DNA from 3 places in the Luteibacter sp. 9133 genome. Region 2 is predicted to be linked to each of the others. Evidence: riboswitches for the same ligand, from Rfam matches in the RefSeq annotation. Region 2 holds a riboswitch; each other region holds the start of a gene.
The links. Region 2 has a riboswitch for cobalamin ahead of FA87_RS00010 (TonB-dependent receptor). Riboswitches for the same ligand answer to the same signal wherever they lie in the genome.
Positions count from the first base shown of each region.

Region 1: linked by a shared signal. The riboswitch ahead of FA87_RS06530 (CoA-acylating methylmalonate-semialdehyde dehydrogenase) and the one ahead of FA87_RS00010 (TonB-dependent receptor) in region 2 are both predicted to bind cobalamin.
Region 3: linked by a shared signal. The riboswitch ahead of FA87_RS19525 (TonB-dependent receptor) and the one ahead of FA87_RS00010 (TonB-dependent receptor) in region 2 are both predicted to bind cobalamin.

Region 1 is NZ_JUHO01000001.1:1,506,010-1,513,664, forward strand. It holds gene FA87_RS06500 (excinuclease ABC subunit UvrA) at 1-365, opposite strand, end outside; gene FA87_RS06505 (DUF2000 family protein) at 406-819, opposite strand; gene FA87_RS06510 (Lrp/AsnC family transcriptional regulator) at 898-1,407, shown strand; gene FA87_RS06515 (hypothetical protein) at 1,452-1,640, opposite strand; partial or broken gene FA87_RS06520 (aldo/keto reductase) at 1,812-2,204, opposite strand; gene FA87_RS06525 (VOC family protein) at 2,313-2,696, opposite strand; cobalamin riboswitch at 2,808-3,013, shown strand; gene FA87_RS06530 (CoA-acylating methylmalonate-semialdehyde dehydrogenase) at 3,153-4,667, shown strand; gene FA87_RS06535 (acyl-CoA dehydrogenase family protein) at 4,679-5,854, shown strand; gene FA87_RS06540 (enoyl-CoA hydratase) at 5,851-6,648, shown strand; gene FA87_RS06545 (enoyl-CoA hydratase/isomerase family protein) at 6,645-7,655, shown strand, end outside.
Region 2 is NZ_JUHO01000001.1:2,198-9,852, forward strand. It holds partial or broken gene FA87_RS20115 (efflux RND transporter permease subunit) at 1-477, opposite strand, end outside; gene FA87_RS00010 (TonB-dependent receptor) at 522-2,576, opposite strand; cobalamin riboswitch at 2,730-2,962, opposite strand; partial or broken gene nagA (N-acetylglucosamine-6-phosphate deacetylase) at 2,995-4,145, opposite strand; gene FA87_RS00020 (SIS domain-containing protein) at 4,168-5,202, opposite strand; gene FA87_RS00025 (GntR family transcriptional regulator) at 5,216-5,968, opposite strand; gene zwf (glucose-6-phosphate dehydrogenase) at 6,206-7,655, shown strand, end outside.
Region 3 is NZ_JUHO01000001.1:4,489,107-4,496,761, forward strand. It holds gene FA87_RS19520 (efflux RND transporter permease subunit) at 1-2,728, opposite strand, end outside; gene FA87_RS19525 (TonB-dependent receptor) at 2,933-4,828, opposite strand; cobalamin riboswitch at 4,983-5,215, opposite strand; gene nagA (N-acetylglucosamine-6-phosphate deacetylase) at 5,248-6,399, opposite strand; partial or broken gene FA87_RS19535 (SIS domain-containing protein) at 6,422-7,455, opposite strand; gene FA87_RS19540 (GntR family transcriptional regulator) at 7,469-7,655, opposite strand, start outside.

The DNA of each region.
Region 1 (7,655 bases), 1.5 Mb from region 2:
CGCACGAGACTCGACAGCGTGGTTACGCTACCCACCGATGAGCGTGCTCCGGGCGTGCCGCGCTGCTGCTGCAATGCCACCGCGGGCGGCAGCCCCTCGATTTCGTCGACGTCCGGCACGCCGACCTGGTCGATCAGGCGTCGCGCATAAGGCGCCACCGACTCGAAGTAGCGTCGCTGCGCTTCCGCGTACAGCGTCCCGAAAGCGAGTGACGACTTGCCCGATCCCGACACCCCGGAGAACACGACGAGCGAGTCGCGAGGGATCACGACGTCGATGTTCTTGAGGTTGTGCTCGCGTGCGCCACGTACACGCACGAAGCCATGGAGGTCGGTCGAAGAGGGCGGGGATCTACGCTTGGTCATCCAGGGATTATCGCAGCCCCGGCTTGCGGTTCCCGTGAAATCAGGTGTGCAGGGGCACGCCCTTCGTGGCTTTCTCGATCGCCTTGCGAGGCCCGCGTAACGCGATGCCGACGAGGCGGGGCGCGTCGGCATCTTCCGCCAGGAAGGCTTCGCGGTTGGCGGCGTCGTGGCCGGTGGAGAACATCGCCTCGACATAGATCGCGCGGGTCACGTCGCGTTCGATGGCGACGCGATGCGCATGGGCGAGCTGCGTCGCATCGGCACCGAACACGAGCATCGGCTGCCCGAGCAGGCGCGCGTAGTGACGTCCGGCCGCATCGATGTATGGCTCGCCCATGGCATCCGCCGCCGCTCCGGCGATGCCGGTGGCCAGGAAGGCGGTGACGTTGAGCTTCTGCCATGTCAGCAAGTCGCTGCGGACGAGGATGGCGACGCGGGTGTCGAAGGTGGTCATGTCAAAGATTCTTCGCAGTCTGTTAGGCTGATTCAGTAAAACGCCGAATGTCATTCGGCGAAAGGGCAACAGACTGCCATGACGAAAAAAACGAAAGCCATTCCGGGCGATACCCCCGACGCGGTCCGGCTCGACGCGATCGACCGAAAATTATTAGGCGCGCTCTCCACCGATGCCACCCTCAGCTACGCGGAGCTGGCCGAACGGCTGCATCTCTCCGCACCCGCGCTGCATGAGCGGGTGAAGCGGCTGCGCAGGGATGGGGTCATTAAGGCCACCGTGGCTGTGCTCGATGGAGTGAAGGTCGGGCGTCCGTTGCTGACCTTCGTCCACGTGGACACGACCAGCTGGGCGGTGACACGCCAGCTGCTGGCGCTGCAGGCCTTTCCCGAGGTGGAGGAAATCCACACCGTGACGGGAGAGAGCGCGATGTTGCTGAAGGTGCGGACGGCCGATACGCGGGGGCTCGAGCACCTCCTGGAGCGGATTCACGCGATGGAGGGATTCAAGGGGACGCGGAGCTATATCGCTCTGTCGACGTATCTGGAGCGGGGGCCGAGTGCGGAGGAGGCTTCCGGGGCGACATAAAAAACCCCGCGGTGCGGGGTTTCTGACGCCGACTTACGGGAGGCTCAGCGATCGCGTCGCGCGCGAACCTTGATCCGCTGCATCCGGCGCTGCTGCATCATATTGAACCAGAAGGCCGTCTCCGTCACGACGCCAGCGGCGACGAGCAGCAACGTCCCTGTGACCGAACCGGCGAGAAAGAACACGACGGCCAGGGCGAACAAGGCGGCGAGGACGAGATAACGTTGGCTCATGGGTGACTCCTGCTTGCTGCGCGGCCCCGGGACCCGGGCGCGGCCTGATTCGATCCTCGGCTACCTACGAGATGGTGTCAATCGCGGAAACGTCAAGGGATTGTGGGCGATTCAGCCACGATAACGTCGCGCATCCACCAGCAGGGTCAGTGCGGGGGAGGTCTGCCGCCGGTTCGGGTCTACACGGTGCTGATAGAGCAGATCGATCTGCTCGATGCCCAGACGCTTGAGCGATCCCTCGGCGGCCTTGCGAATGTTCTCCGGGCGGCTGTCCAGACCCGTCTGCTTGTTCGTTTCCGGATCGAACGCGACGCCGAACTTCGTCGTGATGACGACGCGGTCGCGCATCGGCGCAAGGGCCTTACCGACGATTTCCTCGTTGGTGAACGGGCCATAGACCTCGGCCGTATCGAAGAAATCGACGCCCAGGTCCACCGCCTCGCGGATGAGCTTGACTGACTCGTCGCTGCTCAGCGCGTGGCTATAGCTGAAATTGAGGCCCATGCAGCCAAAGCCGAGGGCTGAGACCTCCAGGCCGCTTTTACCGAGAACGCGCTTTTTCATGGTGATCTCCAGAAGGTAGCCATGACGCCATGCTACCGACCGGGGGTCCAGCCATTAAGTGGGATAAACGGCTCGAGCCTGTGCGGGCAGTTCATCAATGATTTTCCATCAGCCGGCGTGAAACACCGCCTCGATGTTGTGGCCATCCGGATCCAGCACGAAACCGCCGTAATAGCCTTCGTGATAGTGCGAACGCGGGCCCGGCGGACCGTTGTCCCTCGCGCCCGCATCCAGCGCCGTCTGATGAAATAGCCGCACCAGCTGCTGCGAACTCACTCGAAAGGCGACGTGTACCGGCGGCTGATTGGGTGTGCCCTGGTAGATCCAGAAATCCGGCTTGCCGTCTTCGCCGAAACCCGCCACGTCGGTACGTCCCGTTTTCGAGGCGGGGAAGTGCACGATCAGTTCATAGCCGATGGAGGCCAATACGGTCGTATAGAACTGCTTGCTGCGCTCGAAGTCGCTGACGGTGGCGCCGGTGTGGTCGATCATGAGGATCTCCTGGGCGTGGAACGGCTGATCCGCGCAGCTTAGTCGGAATCCGTGGCGGCATCCAAGGCGCCTTTACTGCATCGCAGCGTGTCGCTCGCCGCGTCGCCGCCTACACTCCCGCTGGCCACAGGTGTCCTGCCGCCGCCATTCCGGTGCGCAGGGTGAAACGGGAAGCCGGTCCGATGCCGGCGCTGCCCCCGCAACGGTAGGCGAGAAAACCCGACTCAGAACCACTGCGGCAACGCGGGAAGGTGTCGGGGTGATGCGGATCGCATCGCTCGCAAGCCCGGAGACCGGCCCGTGGTGGGCACCGCTTGCGGTGTCTTCCTCGGGTGTTGCGGTGGGCAACCGGACGAGCTGGCTCGATGCGGCGTCCGTGGCCTCGAACCGACTTGTCTCGCTCACGCACGCCCGGTTTCGCGGGTGAGCGATATGGAGACAAGCATCATGAACGAGATGAATCGTGCCGCGACCGATGTCGCGACCGTCAAACTGCTGATCGACGGTGAGTTCGTCGAGTCGGCGACCCCACAATGGCGCGATGTGGTGAACCCGGCGACGCAGATCGTCCTGGCTCGTGTACCCTTCGCCACGTCCCGGGAGGTGGATGCGGCCGTCGCCGCCGCCCGGCGCGCGTTCGCCACCTGGCGCAAAACGCCCATCGGGACGCGGGCCCGCATCTTCCTCAGGTACCAGCAACTGATCCGCGAACACATGGCGGAACTGGCGGCGATCCTCACGGCGGAGCAGGGCAAGACACTGCCGGACGCCGAAGGCGACGTGTTCCGTGGCCTCGAGGTGGTGGAGCACGCGGCGGCCATCGGCAATCTGCAACTCGGCGAGCTGGCCAACAACGTGGCCGGTGGCGTGGACACGTACACACTGCTGCAGCCGCTGGGTGTCTGCGCCGGCATCACGCCGTTCAACTTTCCGGCGATGATCCCCCTTTGGATGTTTCCGATGGCCATCGCCACGGGAAACACCTTCGTGCTGAAGCCGTCGGAGCAGGACCCGATGGTCACCATGCGGCTGGTCGAGCTGGCGCAGGAGGCGGGCATTCCCAGGGGCGTGCTCAACGTTGTGCACGGGGGCGAGGAGGTGGTCAACGCCATCTGCGATCACGTCGACATCAAGGCGGTGTCTTTCGTCGGATCGACAAAGGTCGGTACGCACGTTTATCACCGTGCATCGCAAGCCGGTAAGCGCGTGCAGTGCATGATGGGGGCGAAAAATCACGCTGTCGTTCTGCCCGACGCCAACAAGGAGCAGACGCTCAATGCCATGGTCGGTGCCGCCTTCGGTGCGGCCGGGCAGCGTTGCATGGCGGCATCGACGGCGGTGCTGGTCGGTAACGCGCGGGAGTGGATTCCCGACATCGTCGCCAGAGCGAAGGCGCTGCGGGTGAACGCAGGCATAGAAGCGGGCACCGATGTCGGTCCACTGATCTCATCAGCAGCGCGTGAGCGCGTGGAGCGCCTGATCGACGCCGGTGTGGTGCAGGGGGCGACGCTGGAGCTCGACGGTCGCGGCTTTCGCGTGCCGGGTTACGACGAGGGCAACTTCGTGGGGCCGACGATTTTCTCGGGCGTGAAGCCTGGCATGCGTATCTACGACGAAGAGATCTTCGGGCCCGTGCTGGTCGTCCTCACGGTCGACACGCTGGACGAAGCGATCGATCTGGTCAACGCCAATCCCAACGGAAACGGTACGGCCGTGTTTACGCAGAGCGGTGCGGCTGCCCGTCGCTTTCAGGAAGACATCGATGTGGGGCAGGTCGGTATCAACGTACCGATCCCGGTGCCGGTGCCGCTGTTCTCCTTCACGGGATCGCGCGCGTCCAAACTAGGCGACCTGGGCCCTTACGGCAAGCAGGCGGTCATGTTCTACACGCAGACCAAGACGATCACGTCGCGCTGGTTCGACGATGACACGCGCGGCCACGGCGTCAATACGACGATCAGTCTCAAGTGATGGCGGCCGTCATGGACATTCCTGTGATGGGGCACGGTTTCGGCTTCAGCGACGAGCAGATGGCGTTTCGCGAGGCGGCGCGCGATTTTGCGGCATCCGAACTGGCGCCGCGTGCGGCGCACTGGGACGCCGAGAGCATCTTTCCGCGTGAGGCCATCGGCAAGGCGGGCGAACTGGGTTTCTGCGGCCTGTATGTCGACGAAGCGGCCGGCGGCAGCGGGCTGACCCGGCTGGATGCGGCGATTGTGTTTGAAGAACTCGCCGCCGCCGATCCATCCACCGCGGCGTTCATCAGTATCCACAACATGGCGACGTGGATGCTGGCGACGCATGCACGTTCTTCGTTGCGTGCCGAATGGGGTCCGACGCTGTGCAGTGGGGCGAAGCTTGCGTCGTACTGCCTGACCGAGCCGGGCGCCGGTTCCGATGCGGCGTCTCTGCAGACGCGCGCCGTGCGTGATGGTGACGCGTACGTGCTCCACGGCAGCAAGGCCTTCATCTCGGGAGCCGGCGCTACCGACATGCTCGTGGTCATGGCCCGCACGGGGGGCGAGGGTGCGCGTGGTATCAGTGCGTTCGCCGTACCCGCCGACGCCGAAGGCATTACGTATGGGCGTAAGGAGGACAAGCTCGGCTGGAACAGTCAGCCTACGCGGGGCATCACGTTCGACGGCGTTCGTGTGCCGGCGTCGAACCTTCTGGGCGAAGAGGGTGAAGGGTTTCGGATTGCCATGAAGGGTCTGGACGGTGGGCGGATCAACATCAGCGCCTGTTCACTCGGTGCCGCACAGGGCGCCCTGGACGCCGCGCGGCGTTATCTCGGTGAGCGGCGGCAGTTCGGGCGCAAGCTGGGCGAGTTCCAGGCCTTGCAGTTCAAGCTGGCCGATATGGCGACCCAGCTGGTCGCCGCTCGACAGATGGTGCACACGGCGGCGCGCAAGCTCGACGCACGCAGTCACGACGCCACGGTGTGGTGCGCCATGGCCAAGCGCTTCGCCACCGATGCGGGATTCAACATCTGCAACGACGCCCTGCAGCTCCATGGCGGCTATGGCTATATTCGCGAGTACCCGATCGAACGGTTGCTGCGCGACAGCCGTGTGCATCAGATACTGGAAGGCACCAACGAAATCATGCGCGTGATCGTGGCGCGCCACTTGCTCAACACTGAAGAGGAGTTGCGATGACCGGTTACAAGGACACCGACTGGACGGGGCTCAGGCTGGCGTTCGAAGGCCACACGGCCATCGTGACGCTGATCAACCCGCCAGCCAACACCTGGACGGTACATAGCCTTTCCGCGCTTCGCGATCTCGTCGCGGCGCTGAATGCGGATCGTGATGTCTACGCCCTGGTGGTGACGGGCGAGGGGGAGAAATTCTTCTCGGCCGGCGCCGATCTCAAGCAGTTCGCGGATGGCGACCGCGCGCTGGCGCGTGAAGCCGCCCGTCGGTTCGGTGAGGCCTTCGAGGCGTTGTCGGCGTTCCGTGGCGTGAGCATCGCGGCCATCAACGGCTATGCGATGGGTGGCGGCCTCGAATGTGCACTCGCATGCGACCTTCGCATCGCCGAGGAACACGCGCAGATGGCCTTGCCGGAAGCGGGTGTGGGACTGCTGCCGTGTGCCGGCGGTACACAGAACCTGCCGCGCCTGGTCGGCGAGGGCTGGGCGAAGCGGATGATCCTGCTCGGCGAGCGAGTCGATGCCGCGACGGCCTTGCGCATCGGATTAGTGGAAGACGTGGTTCCCCCAGGCGAAGGGTTGAATACCGCGCTCGCATGGGCAGCGCGTGCCGCGAAGCAGAGCCCCACCAGCGTGACGGCCTGCAAGCGCCTGGTGCAGGCGACGCGCACTCAGACGCACGCCGCCGCGCTCGTCGCCGAGCGCGAAGCCTTCGTCGACCTGTTCGACAGCGCCGATCAGACGGAGGGCGTACACGCCTTTCTCGAGAAGCGCCCGGCAGAGTGGAAGAACGCATGAGCGACGTGCTGTTCGAAGAGCGCGACGGGCGTGATGGCCGACGTATCGGCATCGCGACGCTCCATGCTCCGAAGACCCTCAACGGGCTCTCACTGACGATGGCGAGCCTGCTGGATGCCCAGCTTCGCGCATGGGCCGACGACGACGCTATCGCGGTGGTCGTCCTGCAGGGAGCCGGCGACAAGGCCTTCTGCGCGGGCGGCGACTTGCATGGCCTGTATCGAAGCATGGTCGACTACCGGGACGCAGGCGGCGGTGAGATCACGCGTAACGCGTATGCCAGTGAGTTCTTTTCGACCGAGTACCGGCTGGACTATCGCATCCACACCTATGCCAAACCGATCCTCTGCTGGGGGCACGGCATCGTCATGGGTGGCGGCATTGGACTGATGGCGGGAGCAAGCCACCGTGTGGTCACCGAGCGGTCGAAGCTCGCCTTCCCGGAAATTACCGTGGGACTCTATCCGGACGTGGGAGGCAGCTGGCTGTTGTCGCGTGTGCCCGATCGCGGCGGCATGTTCCTGGCCCTCACCGGCGCGCCGCTCGGCGCGGGCGATGCCATCCATGCGGGTCTCGCCGACCACTTCATTCCCGAGGATGCGCGTCCGGAGGTCATGAACGCGCTGTCCAACGCGAACTGGTCGAGTTCGGCGAGCGCCAACCACGACAAGCTGACTGCGGTTCTACGCTCCATCGAGCAGCCGGTGTCACCCGGTCCGCTGCAAGCGCACGCGGCTCTGATCCGCGAGGTCTGCGGCAACGAGCGGCTCGACGATATCGTTGGCGCCATCGATGCGATCCAGGATGACGATACCTGGCTGCAGAACGCAAGGACGGCGCTGCTTGGCGGTGCGCCTGGCTCCGCGCGGCTCGGCTTCGAGCTGCAGCGCCGCGCGTCGACGCTTTCTCTCGCCGATACCTTTCGCCTCGAATACATCGTGTCGCTGCATTGCGCCGCACACGGCGATTTCGCGGAGGGCATCCGTGCGCTGCTGATCGACAAGGAC
Region 2 (7,655 bases):
GTCGACGACGTCGTAGAGCTTGTCCGGCGGCAGCGACTTCGAGGTGAACGACACCAGCAGAACGGGAATCTGGCCGGTGTCGAACTTAAAGTACTGTGGGGGGCTGGGCATGCCGGCCGGCAGGTCGGCGGCGGACGCGTTGATCGCGGCCTGCACGTCACGCGCGGCGGCATCGGTGGAGCGGTCCATGCTGAAACGGAGGCGGACGAAGCCGCTGCCTTCCGAGCTGTTGGAATACATCTGGTCCACACCCGGGATCTGGCCGAGGTGGCGCTCCAGGGGGGCGATGATGGTCGAGGCCATCGTCTGCGCGTTCGCACCGGGCATCTGCGTCTGGATGAAGACGGCGGGCACTTCGATGGACGGCAGGGCCGCCACGCCGAGCAGCATGTAGGCGATGGAGCCGCACAGCACGAGCCCCGCCGCAAGCAGCGAGGTTCCGATCGGCCGGCGAATGAAAGGTGCAAAAACGTTCACGACACTTCCTGTGATCGCGGGAAGCATACCCGCGCCCGGGGACTTTATGACGTCCGCGCCGGTCCGTGGCGTGTGCCTTTAGTGGGGGCCCTGCCGGAAGACAGGGGTGCGGCGTTTGCCCGAGCCCGGTGCCAGGGGTAGGAGCGCGCCTGCGCGCGATGCCGTGAAACATCGCGCGCAGGCGCGCTCCTACACGGTGCTCCCTCAGCGTACGGCGAGAACCGCAGCGTCAGGTAATACGTCCGTCCCAGCTGGTTGTAATACGCCGCCGTCTCGTACCGCTTGTCCGCCACGTTCGCGACCCGGCCCTGCACGCTCCAGGCATCGTCCATGTGCCAGGTGGCACGCAGATCCGCGGTCGTGTAGCCGCCCAGACGCGTCGTGTTGGCCGCGTCGTCGTAGCTGTAACCCGAGGCGTAGACCGAGCCGCCCAGCGTCAACGCGCCCAGGTCCTTGTCCAGATCCACGCGACCGGTGCGACGCGGACGGCGGGCCAGCAGGTTGTCCTTCTCGAACCCGCTGTCCCGGTCCAGCGGCTGCTGCAGCGTCAGGTAGCCGCGCACGTGCCAGCCATCGACGTCCGCGCCCACCTGGCCTTCGAGGCCGCGCAGGCGGGCCTTGCTGACGTTGACCGGCAGGAAGTTCGCGTCGTAGCCGATCAGGTCGTCGACCTGGCTCTGGTAGGCGTTGACGGCCCAGTTCCAGATGCCCGGACGACCCGACAGGCCGATCTCGGCGGTGCGCGACTTCTCCGGCTTGAGGTTCACCGTGGGCACGCCGTACGGGTAGTACTCGTCGTTGAAGGTCGGCGCGTGGAAGGCGGTGCCATAAGAGGCCGTGACCTTCATGCCGTTGTCGAAACGGAAGCCATAGGCGGCCGAGCCGGTCGTGTGGTTGCCGAACTGGGTGTTGTGGTCGTGGCGGGCCGACAGCTGGATCTCATGCGGGCCGAACACGCCCTGGTAGAGCGCGAACACGCCCGTGTTGTTGCGGGTGTCCTTGAGATAATCCGTGTCGCTGCTCAGCTTTTCCTGCTGGTAGTCGACGCCGGCGCTCAGCGTCTGGCCCGGGGCCAGCGTGAAGTCGTTCTGCCAGGAACCCTGATTGCGCTTAGAGTACAGATATCCCACGCGCAGCTTGTCGGCACCGGTGACGTAGTTGAAGTCCGCGTCGTAATAGCCCTTGTTGGCGCCGTTGAGGTAGTTGTCGGCGCGGTCCTGGTTCTGGCCCAGGCTGACCGACATGCGCCACGCGGACAGCACGTCGAAGGCCAGCTTCGCGCCGGCGACCTGCTGCGAGCGTCGGGTCAGGTTCTGATAGTCGCCGTCGTATTCGATATCGCCCTTGCTGCGCAGCCAGCTGCCGGTGAGCTCGGTGCCGTCGTCCCAGCGGTAACCGCCCGACAGCGCGCCGTTGTACGTGCGATAGGCGTCATGGTCCGGCTCGTCGGTGAAGCAGCCCTTGAACGCCGTGCCCGCGCCGATGCGGCAGGCGTTGATGCCCGAGGTGTACTGGCCTCCGAGGCTGGCGTTGTACCAGCCGTGGGTCGTGCCGCCCGACACGCCGACCTGACCGGCGGTGTAGCCGTGGCTGCCGCCGGTGACCGAGAGGCTCGGGGTCGGCGCTTCGCCGGCCTGGCCGTGGCGGGTGAAGATCTGGATGACGCCGCCGATCGCGTCGGAGCCGTAAAGGCTCGAGCGCGGACCGCGGACGACCTCGATATGGTCGATCTGCTCGACCGGCAGCTGCTCGTAAGCCGGCAGACCCGCGCCCACGGTACCCACGCGGACACCGTCCACGAGGACCAGCGTGTGCGAGGAGTTGCTGCCACGCATGAACAGCGAGGTCTGCTGGCCGATACCGCCGGTGTTGGCCATGACCACACCGGGCAGCCCGGCGAGCAGGTCCTGGACGTTACGCGGCTGCAGACGCTCGATGTCTTCGTGGGTGATCACGGTCACCGGAGCGAGTACCTCGTCCAGCGGCGTGGCCGTGCGGGTCGCGGTGACGATCACGGGATCGAGGGCGTCCGGTGCGTCGGCCGCGTGGGCAGCGGCGATCGACGACAGCAGGGCTGCCGCTAGCAGGGTCTTCTTCATGGAACGGTCTTCCTCCGCCGCATAGCGCGGCAATGCGTAGCTCAAAGGGCGCGCGAGGAGGACATACGGCGAACGGCACACCGGCGGAACCCGGATGACTGTCCGGATTCGCCCTCCGCGAATCGCCCGAAACGGGACGACGCCCCGGGATGGCTCACGGGCGCGTCGTCGGGCCGGTCTCCGGACTCACGCCGTCCCCGAGGGGGTGTCGGACCGGCGCCTTCCCGCTGTCGCAGTGGCTGAAGCCGTGTCCGAGGGGCCGTGACGACCCCGGGCGCTTACCGTTGCGGGGGCAGTGCCGGCCTTGCCGCAGAGGCGGCGCACCGGCTTCCCGTTTCATCCCCGTGGCGCGACGCCCCGGGGACACCCGAACCCCGCGACTTTAACCGGAGGGTGGGGCGCTGTCACGACCGCCCGATCAGCCCGCGGCGTAAACGCGCTCGCCGCCGATCCAGGTTTCGATCACCGTATGGGTCTCGTCCATCACGACGAAGTCGGCGCGGTAACCGGCGGCGATATGACCGTGGGTGGCGCCGAGGCCGAGGAACGCGGCCGGATACGTCGACGCCATGCGCGCGGCCTCATCGTAGGCTACGCCGACCATGTCGACCGTGTTGCGCACCGCCGTGGCCATGTCCAGCGCGGAGCCGGCCAGCGTGCCGTCCGCCGTCTGGCAGACGCCGTCGCGCACGGTGATGGTTTCGCCCTTGAGCACGAAGTTCGGATTGTCCGAGCCCACAGGCGGCATCGCGTCGGTGACCAGCATCATCTTCCGTGGCGCCTTCGCCGCGATGGCGACACGCAGCGAGGTCGGGTGCACGTGGTGGCCGTCGACGATCAGACCGCACCAGCTGGCCTGGTCTTCGAGCGCGGCACCGACGACGCCAGGCTCGCGGCTGGTGAAGGGTGTCATCGCGTTGAACAGATGTGTGAAGCCGCGCACGCCCGTCGCCAGTGCATGGCGCGTGGTCTCGTAGTCGGCAGCCGTGTGGCCCGCGGCTACGATGACGCCGTTGGCGACCAGCTGCTGGAGTACTTCCGCGGAAGCGCGCTCGGGGCCAGCGTCAGCAGGGTCACGCCGCCGTGGCGCCGCGCGACCATCGCGACATCGTCGGCATCGGCGATGCGAAACTTGGCCGGGTCGTGCACGCCCTTGCGTTCAGGGGCGATGAAGGGACCTTCCAGATGGATGCCGAGCACGCCCGGCACGCCCTGGGCGACGGCGTCGTTCACGGCATCGATGGCCTTCGCCATGACCTCCGCGTCGTCACTGATCAGCGTGGGCAGGAAACCCGTGGTGCCGAATCTCGCGTGTGCCTCGCCGATCGTGCGGATCGCGTCGACCGTCGGTGCATCGTTGAACAACACGCCGCCCCCGCCGTTGACCTGGCAGTCGATGAAGCCGGGCAGCAAGGTGCGACCACCGAGGTCATGGCGCTCCGCCGCGCGCACGCGCGGGTCGGATGGCAGCGCCAGTCCGGTGATCTTTCCATCGTCGACCAGCACGGCAAAGCCGCTCTGGAATCCATTGTCGGTGAGCACACGGCCGTTGACGAGGGCGAGGGTCATGGCGATTCCTTGAGGGTGGCGGTCAGACGGTCTCGGTGACTTTATTCAGGTGCGGCGGCACGTCGGGATTGAAGCCGCGCTTCAGCGCGAGCGCCGCCGTGGCGCGGTAGAAGCTCTGCACCGTGATCAGCGGCGCGGCGATCGGTGCGGTGGCGACCAGCGGCAGCACACCCTCACCCGTCGCACCCGGCGCGGCGATCCAGACATTGGCGCCACGCTTGCGGAACTCGGCGGCGACATCGAGCACGCCCGGGAGCGTGTCGTCGTTCTGCGCGAAGAACAGCACCGGGAAGTCCGGGCCGACCAGCGCCATCGGGCCGTGTTTCACTTCGGCCGCGCTGAAGGCTTCGGCATGCAGGCCGCAGGTTTCCTTGAACTTGAGCGCCGCTTCCAGCGCACCGGCGAAGCCGAAGCCACGACCGACCACGAACAGGTTGTGCGCATCGACGAGGCCTTCCGTCAGCGACGACCAGTCGGCATCCCAGCCCTGGCGCAGCTGCGCGGGCAACGCGGCCAGGGCGTCGGCGATCTCGGCCTTGCCACTCCACCGGGCGGCGATATGCAGAATCGCGAACAGCGCGCCGAGATAGCTCTTGGTCGCGGCGACGCTGGTTTCCGGGCCCGCGTGCAGCGGGACGACCACGTCCGCGACGTCCGCCAGCGGCGAGTCGGTCACGTTGACCAGCGCCACGACGTACGCACCGGCCTTCTTCGCGGCCTCGGCATTGCGGACCAGATCCGGGCTCTTGCCCGACTGGGATACGGCGACGTAAAGCGCGCCATCGAGGCGCTGCGCGGCGTGGTAAATCGAGGTGACCGACGGCGAGGCCGAGGCGGTGACGACGCCCAGCTGCGTCTCGAACACGTACTTCGCGTACATCGCCGCGTGATCCGAACTGCCACGGGCGCAGGTGATCACCATGCGCGGCGGGTTCGCGCGCAGGCGCTCGGCAAGGGCGCCGATCACGGCTTCGTTAAGGGCAAGCTGCCGCTCGACGACCTCGGCGGTCTCGTGCGCTTCGCGGTACATCAGGGTGTCTTGCGGCTGGATCGTCATGAAGAAGGGTCCGTCAGTCGCTCTGCAGTTCGGCGACGAAGTCGTAGATGTCCCCGCGATACCAGGAACACGTGAACTCGACGATGCGGCCGTCGTCGAGGAAGCTGCGCCGCTCGATATTCAGCCCGGCACTGCCGGCGCCGAGCCGGAGCAGCCGGGTCTGGGCAGGGCCCAGCACCACCGCGCGCAGGCGTTGCAACGCACGTCGCGGGCGGTTGCCCAGCGTGTCGAGCGCTTCGTACAGGGAGTCCTCGACCAGGCTGGGGTCGGGCAGCAGGTTGAGTGGCACCGCGCTGCGCTCGATCGCCAGCGGCTCGTCGCCCGCGTAGCGCAGGCGGTGCAGGCGGACCACCTGGGTGCCGGGCGAGAGATTCATCGCCATGGCTTCTTCCGGGGTGACCTCGCCGATGGCCCGCTCGAAGAACTCCGAGCGCGGATTGAGCCCGCGCGCGCGAAGATCCTCGGTGAAGCTGGTCATACGCGACAGCGGCTTGACGATGCGCTCGGACACGAAGGTGCCCGCGCCATGACGCTGGGTGAGCAGACCATCCTCGACCAGGCCGCCGATGGCCTTGCGCACGGTAACCCGGGACAGCGTGAGGGCCCTGGCCAGGTCCCGCTCACTGGGCAGTGCATGGCCGACCTGCACCTCGCCGTTTTCGATCACGTTGCGGATGGCGCGACGCAGGCGCATGTACGCCAGCGGCTGCCGCGCGGCCGGGTCGTACTGCAGGCGTTGGTATTCGGCGACGAGAGCGCTTTCCATGGTCGAGAAGATACCAATCAACGACCACTGCGGCAAGACCGTCCAAGCCCGCGAATACCAGTGAGCGATTCAAACGGGCGTTTGCACGATGCAAAGTCGGCCCGTAAACGTTTTTGCGGCGTCATCGCCTCATATCGCGACGGAAAACGCCGCCTTGAGTGGTACGGGGCTGGTATGACCTGGTATGTCACTGGTACGATCCGTCGGCATACCCATCGATCCCAGCAGGCCACTGTCGTGAGCGCTCATCTCCTCCCGATCGAACCTTTCGATCTGGTCATTTTCGGCGGCACCGGCGACCTCGCCGTCCGCAAGCTTCTTCCCGCGCTGTTCCATCGCTTCGTGGACGGCCAGATCCAGCCCAGCAGCCGCCTCATCGGCGTGGCCCGCGAGGCCCTCGACGATGCGGGCTACCGCGACCTGGTCCGCTCCTCGGTCGAGAAAGGCGTGTCCCACGTGGCTCCGGCCCAGCTGGACGCGTTCATCCAGATGGTTTCCTACCGCTCGCTCGACGCGCGCAAGGAAGAAGGCTGGGATGAATTCGCCGCGCTGATGCAGCAGCAGGCCCAGCACATCCGCGTGTTCTACCTGTCGACCGCGCCGGACATCTTCACCGACATCTGCCAGCGCCTCGGGTCGCTCGGTCTCAACGGCGAGCGCTCGCGCGTGGTGCTGGAGAAGCCGATCGGTCGCGATCTGGAAAGCGCCAACGCCATCAACGACGCGGTGGCCCGGGTCTTCAACGAGTCGCAGACCTACCGGATCGATCATTACCTCGGTAAGGAAACAGTGCAGAACCTGCTGGCGCTCCGCTTCGGCAACGCCCTGTTCGAGCCGCTGTGGAACGCCCAGCATATCGACCACGTGCAGATCACCGTCGCCGAGACGGTCGGCGTCGGTCATCGCGCGGGCTACTACGATCGTGCCGGCGCGCTGCGCGACATGGTCCAGAACCACATCCTGCAGCTGGTCTGCATGCTCGCCATGGAGCCGCCTTCGTCGCTGGCGCCCGATGCCGTGCGTGACGAAAAACTCAAAGTGCTGCGTTCGCTGCGCCCGATCAACGCCAGCAACGCCGGCAACCTCACCGTGCGCGGGCAGTACCGCGCTGGTGCGGCCGAAGGTCAGGGCGTCCCGGGCTATCTCGACGAACTCGGCAGCGACCAGTCCAGGACCGAAACCTTCGTCGCCCTCAAGGCGGAGATCGGTAACTGGCGCTGGGCGGGCGTGCCGTTCTACCTGCGCACCGGCAAGCGCCTCCCTAACCGGGTCTCGGAGATCGTGGTGACGTTCCGCGCGTTGCCGCATTCCATCTTCGATCCCACCAACGGTCCGCTGCTGCCCAACCGCCTGACGCTGCGCCTGCAGCCGGACGAGGGCGTCAAGCTGTGGCTGACCATCAAGCATCCGGGTCCGGGTGGCCTGCGCCTGCGCCACGTGCCGCTCGACATGAGTTTCGCGGCGGCGTTCGGCGTGCAGCAGCCCGATGCCTACGAGCGGCTGATCCTCGACGTCGTGCGTGGTAACCCGACCCTGTTCATGCGCCGCGACGAAGTCGAGGCCGCATGGAACTGGGCCGGTCCCATCCTCGAAGCCTGGGAGGGCAGCGGCGATACGCCGAAGCCGTACACCGCGGGTACCTGGGGTCCGAGCGCCGCCGTGGCGCTCATTGAACGCGATGGCCGTA
Region 3 (7,655 bases), 4.5 Mb from region 2:
CCAGGAACGCACCGGCACCCGCCGCCGGCAACGTCGAGATGATCGTCAACGGATGGCCGAGACTCTCGTAGAGAATTCCGAGCACGATGTAGACGGCGAGGATCGCGCCGACCAGCAGCACCATGCCGTTGGACTGCGCGTCCCGCATGCGCTGATTGGTGCCGGTGACGTCCATGCGCACGCCTTCCGGCAAATTGATCCGGCGTACGGCCTCCTCGGCCAGACTGTTGCCCTTATCGGGCGTGATCTTCGGCGCGAGGTTGTAGGTGATGTCGGCCGATTCGAGCTGGTTCTGGTGGGTGACCGCACTCGGCGTCGCCACGGGCTCGATGTGCGCCACCGCCGAGAGCGGAATCATCGTGCCGAGTGAATTCTTCACGTACGTGTTAAGCAGCGCGCCGGGACTGAGCTCCTGCGCGGCCGCCGAGGTCAGCACCACCCAGTACTGGTTGATGTCCGAATAGATGATCGACACCTGGCGCTGGCCGAACGAGTTGTACAGCGCCGAATCGACATCGCCCATGCCGACGTTCAGGCGGCCCGCCGCATCGCGGTCCACCTTCAGCATCTGTTGCTTGCCGACGATGTCGAAGTCGCTGCCGACGTCGCGGAACTCCTTCATGCTGCGCATCTGACGCACCAGCTTCAGCGTCCAGGGCTGCAACGGTTCGCCGCCGGTACTGATCAGCTGGAACGAGTACTGCCCGCGGTTGCTGTTGCCCCCGCTCCCGCCGAGGAACTGCACGGGATTCATGAAGACCTGGACATCGGAGAGCTTGTCGTACTCCTTGCCCTTGCGATCCATGAATTCCTTCATGGATTCATGGCGCAGGTCCGGGCCGCTCCCCTTCTTCTTCAGATCGATGAACATGGTGCCGCTGTTGCCGACGGCCGCGCCATCGTTACCGCTGCCGAGCAGTGTGGTGACATCGGCGACGGCCGGGTCGTTCTGCATCATTTCGCCGACGCGTTTGAGCCGTCGCGACATCTCGTCCGGCGAAATGTTGGCGTCCGCGGTGACATCGGCCTGCAGCATGCCCGTGTCCTCGGCGGGCATGAAATTGCCACCGGCGGTCTTCACCACGGCGAAGCCCAGCGCGAAGGTGGCGAAAAGCAGGATGAGTGGCTGCCAGCGCATGACGCGCCGATGGCGCATCGCCCAGTCCAGTCCGCGCTCATACAGGCGCAGAAACCCGCGATCGAAGCGTTCCAGCGCGCGCTCGACGCGGCCTGGCTGGCGGTCGGGCTCGTCGTGCTTGAGATAGCGGGCACAGAGGGCCGGCGTGAGCGTCAGCGACACGATGGCCGAAATCAGCACGGCCGCCGCCAGGGTCACCGAGAACTCGCGCAGCAACTTGGTGATCATGTTGTTGCCGAACAGCAGCGGCGCGAACACCGCCACCAGCGACAGCGTGATCGACATCACGGTGAAGCCGATCTCGCGCACGCCCTCGAGCGACGCCGGCATCGGTTTGCTGCCGTTCTCCATGTGCCGGACGATGTTCTCGATGACCACGATGGCGTCATCGACGACGAAACCGATGCACAGCACCAGCGCCATCAGCGACATCGTGTTTAGCGTATAGCCGAGTGTCCACATCACGACGAAGGCGCCGGCCAGGGACAACGGCACGCTCAGCGTTGCGATCAGCGTCGGACCGAGACGGCGCAGGAACACCATCATGACCAGGAAGACCATGACGATGCTGATCAGCAGCGCGACCTTGACCTCGTGCAGCGCGGACTGCGTGGTCTGGGTCAGGTCGAAGATGGGGGTGACCTTCGCGTCCGCCGGCAGCAGCGAACGGAAGCGCGGCAGCGCGGCACGGATCGCGTCGGCGGTGGCGATGGAATTCGCCTCCGGACGCTTGCTCATCTGCATGGTGACCGAGCGCTCGCCCTGGAACCATGCGGCCTGGTACTGGTCCTGCTGGCCGTTGTAGACGCGGGCGATGTCCGAGAGGCGCACCGGCACGTTGTTGCGCATCGCGATGAGGATGTCGCCGAAATCCTTCGCGTCGCGAATGCTGTCGTTCGCGACGACCGTCATCTGTGCCTTGCCGTCGGACAGCAGGCCCTGCGGCGAGGTCACGTTGGCGGCGTGCAGCGCATTGGACACATCGTTGGCGGTGAGTCCCTTGGACGACAACGCGCGGGTATCCAGCTCAACGCGCACGGCGTGCGGGGTCCCGCCGAAGACCTGTACGCGCGACACGCCATCGATCTGCGCCACGGCGGGCCGGATCAGGGTGTCGACGACGTCGTAGAGCTTGTCCGGCGGCAGCGACTTCGAGGTGAACGACACCAGCAGAACGGGAATCTGGCCGGTGTCGAACTTAAAGTACTGTGGGGGGCTGGGCATGCCGGCCGGCAGGTCGGCGGCGGACGCGTTGATCGCGGCCTGCACGTCACGCGCGGCGGCATCGGTGGAGCGGTCCATGCTGAAACGGAGGCGGACGAAGCCGCTGCCTTCCGAGCTGTTGGAATACATCTGGTCCACACCCGGGATCTGGCCGAGGTGGCGCTCCAGGGGGGCGATGATGGTCGAGGCCATCGTCTGCGCGTTCGCACCGGGCATCTGCGTCTGGATGAAGACGGCGGGCACTTCGATGGACGGCAGGGCCGCCACGCCGAGCAGCATGTAGGCGATGGAGCCGCACAGCACGAGCCCCGCCGCAAGCAGCGAGGTTCCGATCGGCCGGCGAATGAAAGGTGCAAAAACGTTCACGACACTTCCTGTGATCGCGGGAAGCATACCCGCGCCCGGGGACTTTATGACGTCCGCGCCGGTCCGTGGCGTGTGCCTTTAGTGGGGGCCCTGCCGGAAGACAGGGGTGCGGCGTTTGCCCGAGCCCGGTGCCAGGGGTAGGAGCGCGCCTGCGCGCGATGCCGTGAAACATCGCGCGCAGGCGCGCTCCTACACGGTGCTCCCTCAGCGTACGGGCGAGAACCGCAGCGTCAGGTAATACGTCCGTCCCAGCTGGTTGTAATACGCCGCCGTCTCGTACCGCTTGTCCGCCACGTTCGCGACCCGGCCCTGCACGCTCCAGGCATCGTCCATGTGCCAGGTGGCACGCAGATCCGCGGTCGTGTAGCCGCCCAGACGCGTCGTGTTGGCCGCGTCGTCGTAGCTGTAACCCGAGGCGTAGACCGAGCCGCCCAGCGTCAACGCGCCCAGGTCCTTGTCCAGATCCACGCGACCGGTGCGACGCGGACGGCGGGCCAGCAGGTTGTCCTTCTCGAACCCGCTGTCCCGGTCCAGCGGCTGCTGCAGCGTCAGGTAGCCGCGCACGTGCCAGCCATCGACGTCCGCGCCCACCTGGCCTTCGAGGCCGCGCAGGCGGGCCTTGCTGACGTTGACCGGCAGGAAGTTCGCGTCGTAGCCGATCAGGTCGTCGACCTGGCTCTGGTAGGCGTTGACGGCCCAGTTCCAGATGCCCGGACGACCCGACAGGCCGATCTCGGCGGTGCGCGACTTCTCCGGCTTGAGGTTCACCGTGGGCACGCCGTACGGGTAGTACTCGTCGTTGAAGGTCGGCGCGTGGAAGGCGGTGCCATAAGAGGCCGTGACCTTCATGCCGTTGTCGAAACGGAAGCCATAGGCGGCCGAGCCGGTCGTGTGGTTGCCGAACTGGGTGTTGTGGTCGTGGCGGGCCGACAGCTGGATCTCATGCGGGCCGAACACGCCCTGGTAGAGCGCGAACACGCCCGTGTTGTTGCGGGTGTCCTTGAGATAATCCGTGTCGCTGCTCAGCTTTTCCTGCTGGTAGTCGACGCCGGCGCTCAGCGTCTGGCCCGGGGCCAGCGTGAAGTCGTTCTGCCAGGAACCCTGATTGCGCTTAGAGTACAGATATCCCACGCGCAGCTTGTCGGCACCGGTGACGTAGTTGAAGTCCGCGTCGTAATAGCCCTTGTTGGCGCCGTTGAGGTAGTTGTCGGCGCGGTCCTGGTTCTGGCCCAGGCTGACCGACATGCGCCACGCGGACAGCACGTCGAAGGCCAGCTTCGCGCCGGCGACCTGCTGCGAGCGTCGGGTCAGGTTCTGATAGTCGCCGTCGTATTCGATATCGCCCTTGCTGCGCAGCCAGCTGCCGGTGAGCTCGGTGCCGTCGTCCCAGCGGTAACCGCCCGACAGCGCGCCGTTGTACGTGCGATAGGCGTCATGGTCCGGCTCGTCGGTGAAGCAGCCCTTGAACGCCGTGCCCGCGCCGATGCGGCAGGCGTTGATGCCCGAGGTGTACTGGCCTCCGAGGCTGGCGTTGTACCAGCCGTGGGTCGTGCCGCCCGACACGCCGACCTGACCGGCGGTGTAGCCGTGGCTGCCGCCGGTGACCGAGAGGCTCGGGGTCGGCGCTTCGCCGGCCTGGCCGTGGCGGGTGAAGATCTGGATGACGCCGCCGATCGCGTCGGAGCCGTAAAGGCTCGAGCGCGGACCGCGGACGACCTCGATATGGTCGATCTGCTCGACCGGCAGCTGCTCGTAAGCCGGCAGACCCGCGCCCACGGTACCCACGCGGACACCGTCCACGAGGACCAGCGTGTGCGAGGAGTTGCTGCCACGCATGAACAGCGAGGTCTGCTGGCCGATACCGCCGGTGTTGGCCATGACCACACCGGGCAGCCCGGCGAGCAGGTCCTGGACGTTACGCGGCTGCAGACGCTCGATGTCTTCGTGGGTGATCACGGTCACCGGAGCGAGTACCTCGTCCAGCGGCGTGGCCGTGCGGGTCGCGGTGACGATCACGGGATCGAGGGCGTCCGGTGCGTCGGCCGCGTGGGCAGCGGCGATCGACGACAGCAGGGCTGCCGCTAGCAGGGTCTTCTTCATGGAACGGTCTTCCTCCGCCGCATAGCGCGGCAATGCGTAGCTCAAAGGGCGCGCGAGGAGGACATACGGCGAACGGCACACCGGCGGAACCCGGATGACTGTCCGGATTCGCCCTCCGCGAATCGCCCGAAACGGGACGACGCCCCGGGATGGCTCACGGGGCGCGTCGTCGGGCCGGTCTCCGGACTCACGCCGTCCCCGAGGGGGTGTCGGACCGGCGCCTTCCCGCTGTCGCAGTGGCTGAAGCCGTGTCCGAGGGGCCGTGACGACCCCGGGCGCTTACCGTTGCGGGGGCAGTGCCGGCCTTGCCGCAGAGGCGGCGCACCGGCTTCCCGTTTCATCCCCGTGGCGCGACGCCCCGGGGACACCCGAACCCCGCGACTTTAACCGGAGGGTGGGGCGCTGTCACGACCGCCCGATCAGCCCGCGGCGTAAACGCGCTCGCCGCCGATCCAGGTTTCGATCACCGTATGGGTCTCGTCCATCACGACGAAGTCGGCGCGGTAACCGGCGGCGATATGACCGTGGGTGGCGCCGAGGCCGAGGAACGCGGCCGGATACGTCGACGCCATGCGCGCGGCCTCATCGTAGGCTACGCCGACCATGTCGACCGTGTTGCGCACCGCCGTGGCCATGTCCAGCGCGGAGCCGGCCAGCGTGCCGTCCGCCGTCTGGCAGACGCCGTCGCGCACGGTGATGGTTTCGCCCTTGAGCACGAAGTTCGGATTGTCCGAGCCCACAGGCGGCATCGCGTCGGTGACCAGCATCATCTTCCGTGGCGCCTTCGCCGCGATGGCGACACGCAGCGAGGTCGGGTGCACGTGGTGGCCGTCGACGATCAGACCGCACCAGCTGGCCTGGTCTTCGAGCGCGGCACCGACGACGCCAGGCTCGCGGCTGGTGAAGGGTGTCATCGCGTTGAACAGATGTGTGAAGCCGCGCACGCCCGTCGCCAGTGCATGGCGCGTGGTCTCGTAGTCGGCAGCCGTGTGGCCCGCGGCTACGATGACGCCGTTGGCGACCAGCTGCTGGAGTACTTCCGCGGAAGCGCGCTCGGGGGCCAGCGTCAGCAGGGTCACGCCGCCGTGGCGCCGCGCGACCATCGCGACATCGTCGGCATCGGCGATGCGAAACTTGGCCGGGTCGTGCACGCCCTTGCGTTCAGGGGCGATGAAGGGACCTTCCAGATGGATGCCGAGCACGCCCGGCACGCCCTGGGCGACGGCGTCGTTCACGGCATCGATGGCCTTCGCCATGACCTCCGCGTCGTCACTGATCAGCGTGGGCAGGAAACCCGTGGTGCCGAATCTCGCGTGTGCCTCGCCGATCGTGCGGATCGCGTCGACCGTCGGTGCATCGTTGAACAACACGCCGCCCCCGCCGTTGACCTGGCAGTCGATGAAGCCGGGCAGCAAGGTGCGACCACCGAGGTCATGGCGCTCCGCCGCGCGCACGCGCGGGTCGGATGGCAGCGCCAGTCCGGTGATCTTTCCATCGTCGACCAGCACGGCAAAGCCGCTCTGGAATCCATTGTCGGTGAGCACACGGCCGTTGACGAGGGCGAGGGTCATGGCGATTCCTTGAGGGTGGCGGTCAGACGGTCTCGGTGACTTTATTCAGGTGCGGCGGCACGTCGGGATTGAAGCCGCGCTTCAGCGCGAGCGCCGCCGTGGCGCGGTAGAAGCTCTGCACCGTGATCAGCGGCGCGGCGATCGGTGCGGTGGCGACCAGCGGCAGCACACCCTCACCCGTCGCACCCGGCGCGGCGATCCAGACATTGGCGCCACGCTTGCGGAACTCGGCGGCGACATCGAGCACGCCCGGGAGCGTGTCGTCGTTCTGCGCGAAGAACAGCACCGGGAAGTCCGGGCCGACCAGCGCCATCGGGCCGTGTTTCACTTCGGCCGCGCTGAAGGCTTCGGCATGCAGGCCGCAGGTTTCCTTGAACTTGAGCGCCGCTTCCAGCGCACCGGCGAAGCCGAAGCCACGACCGACCACGAACAGGTTGTGCGCATCGACGAGGCCTTCCGTCAGCGACGACCAGTCGGCATCCCAGCCCTGGCGCAGCTGCGCGGGCAACGCGGCCAGGCGTCGGCGATCTCGGCCTTGCCACTCCACCGGGCGGCGATATGCAGAATCGCGAACAGCGCGCCGAGATAGCTCTTGGTCGCGGCGACGCTGGTTTCCGGGCCCGCGTGCAGCGGGACGACCACGTCCGCGACGTCCGCCAGCGGCGAGTCGGTCACGTTGACCAGCGCCACGACGTACGCACCGGCCTTCTTCGCGGCCTCGGCATTGCGGACCAGATCCGGGCTCTTGCCCGACTGGGATACGGCGACGTAAAGCGCGCCATCGAGGCGCTGCGCGGCGTGGTAAATCGAGGTGACCGACGGCGAGGCCGAGGCGGTGACGACGCCCAGCTGCGTCTCGAACACGTACTTCGCGTACATCGCCGCGTGATCCGAACTGCCACGGGCGCAGGTGATCACCATGCGCGGCGGGTTCGCGCGCAGGCGCTCGGCAAGGGCGCCGATCACGGCTTCGTTAAGGGCAAGCTGCCGCTCGACGACCTCGGCGGTCTCGTGCGCTTCGCGGTACATCAGGGTGTCTTGCGGCTGGATCGTCATGAAGAAGGGTCCGTCAGTCGCTCTGCAGTTCGGCGACGAAGTCGTAGATGTCCCCGCGATACCAGGAACACGTGAACTCGACGATGCGGCCGTCGTCGAGGAAGCTGCGCCGCTCGATATTCAGCCCGGCACTGCCGGCGCCGAGCCGGAGCAGCCGGGTCTGGGCAGGGCCCAGCACCACCGCGCGCAGGCGTTGCAAC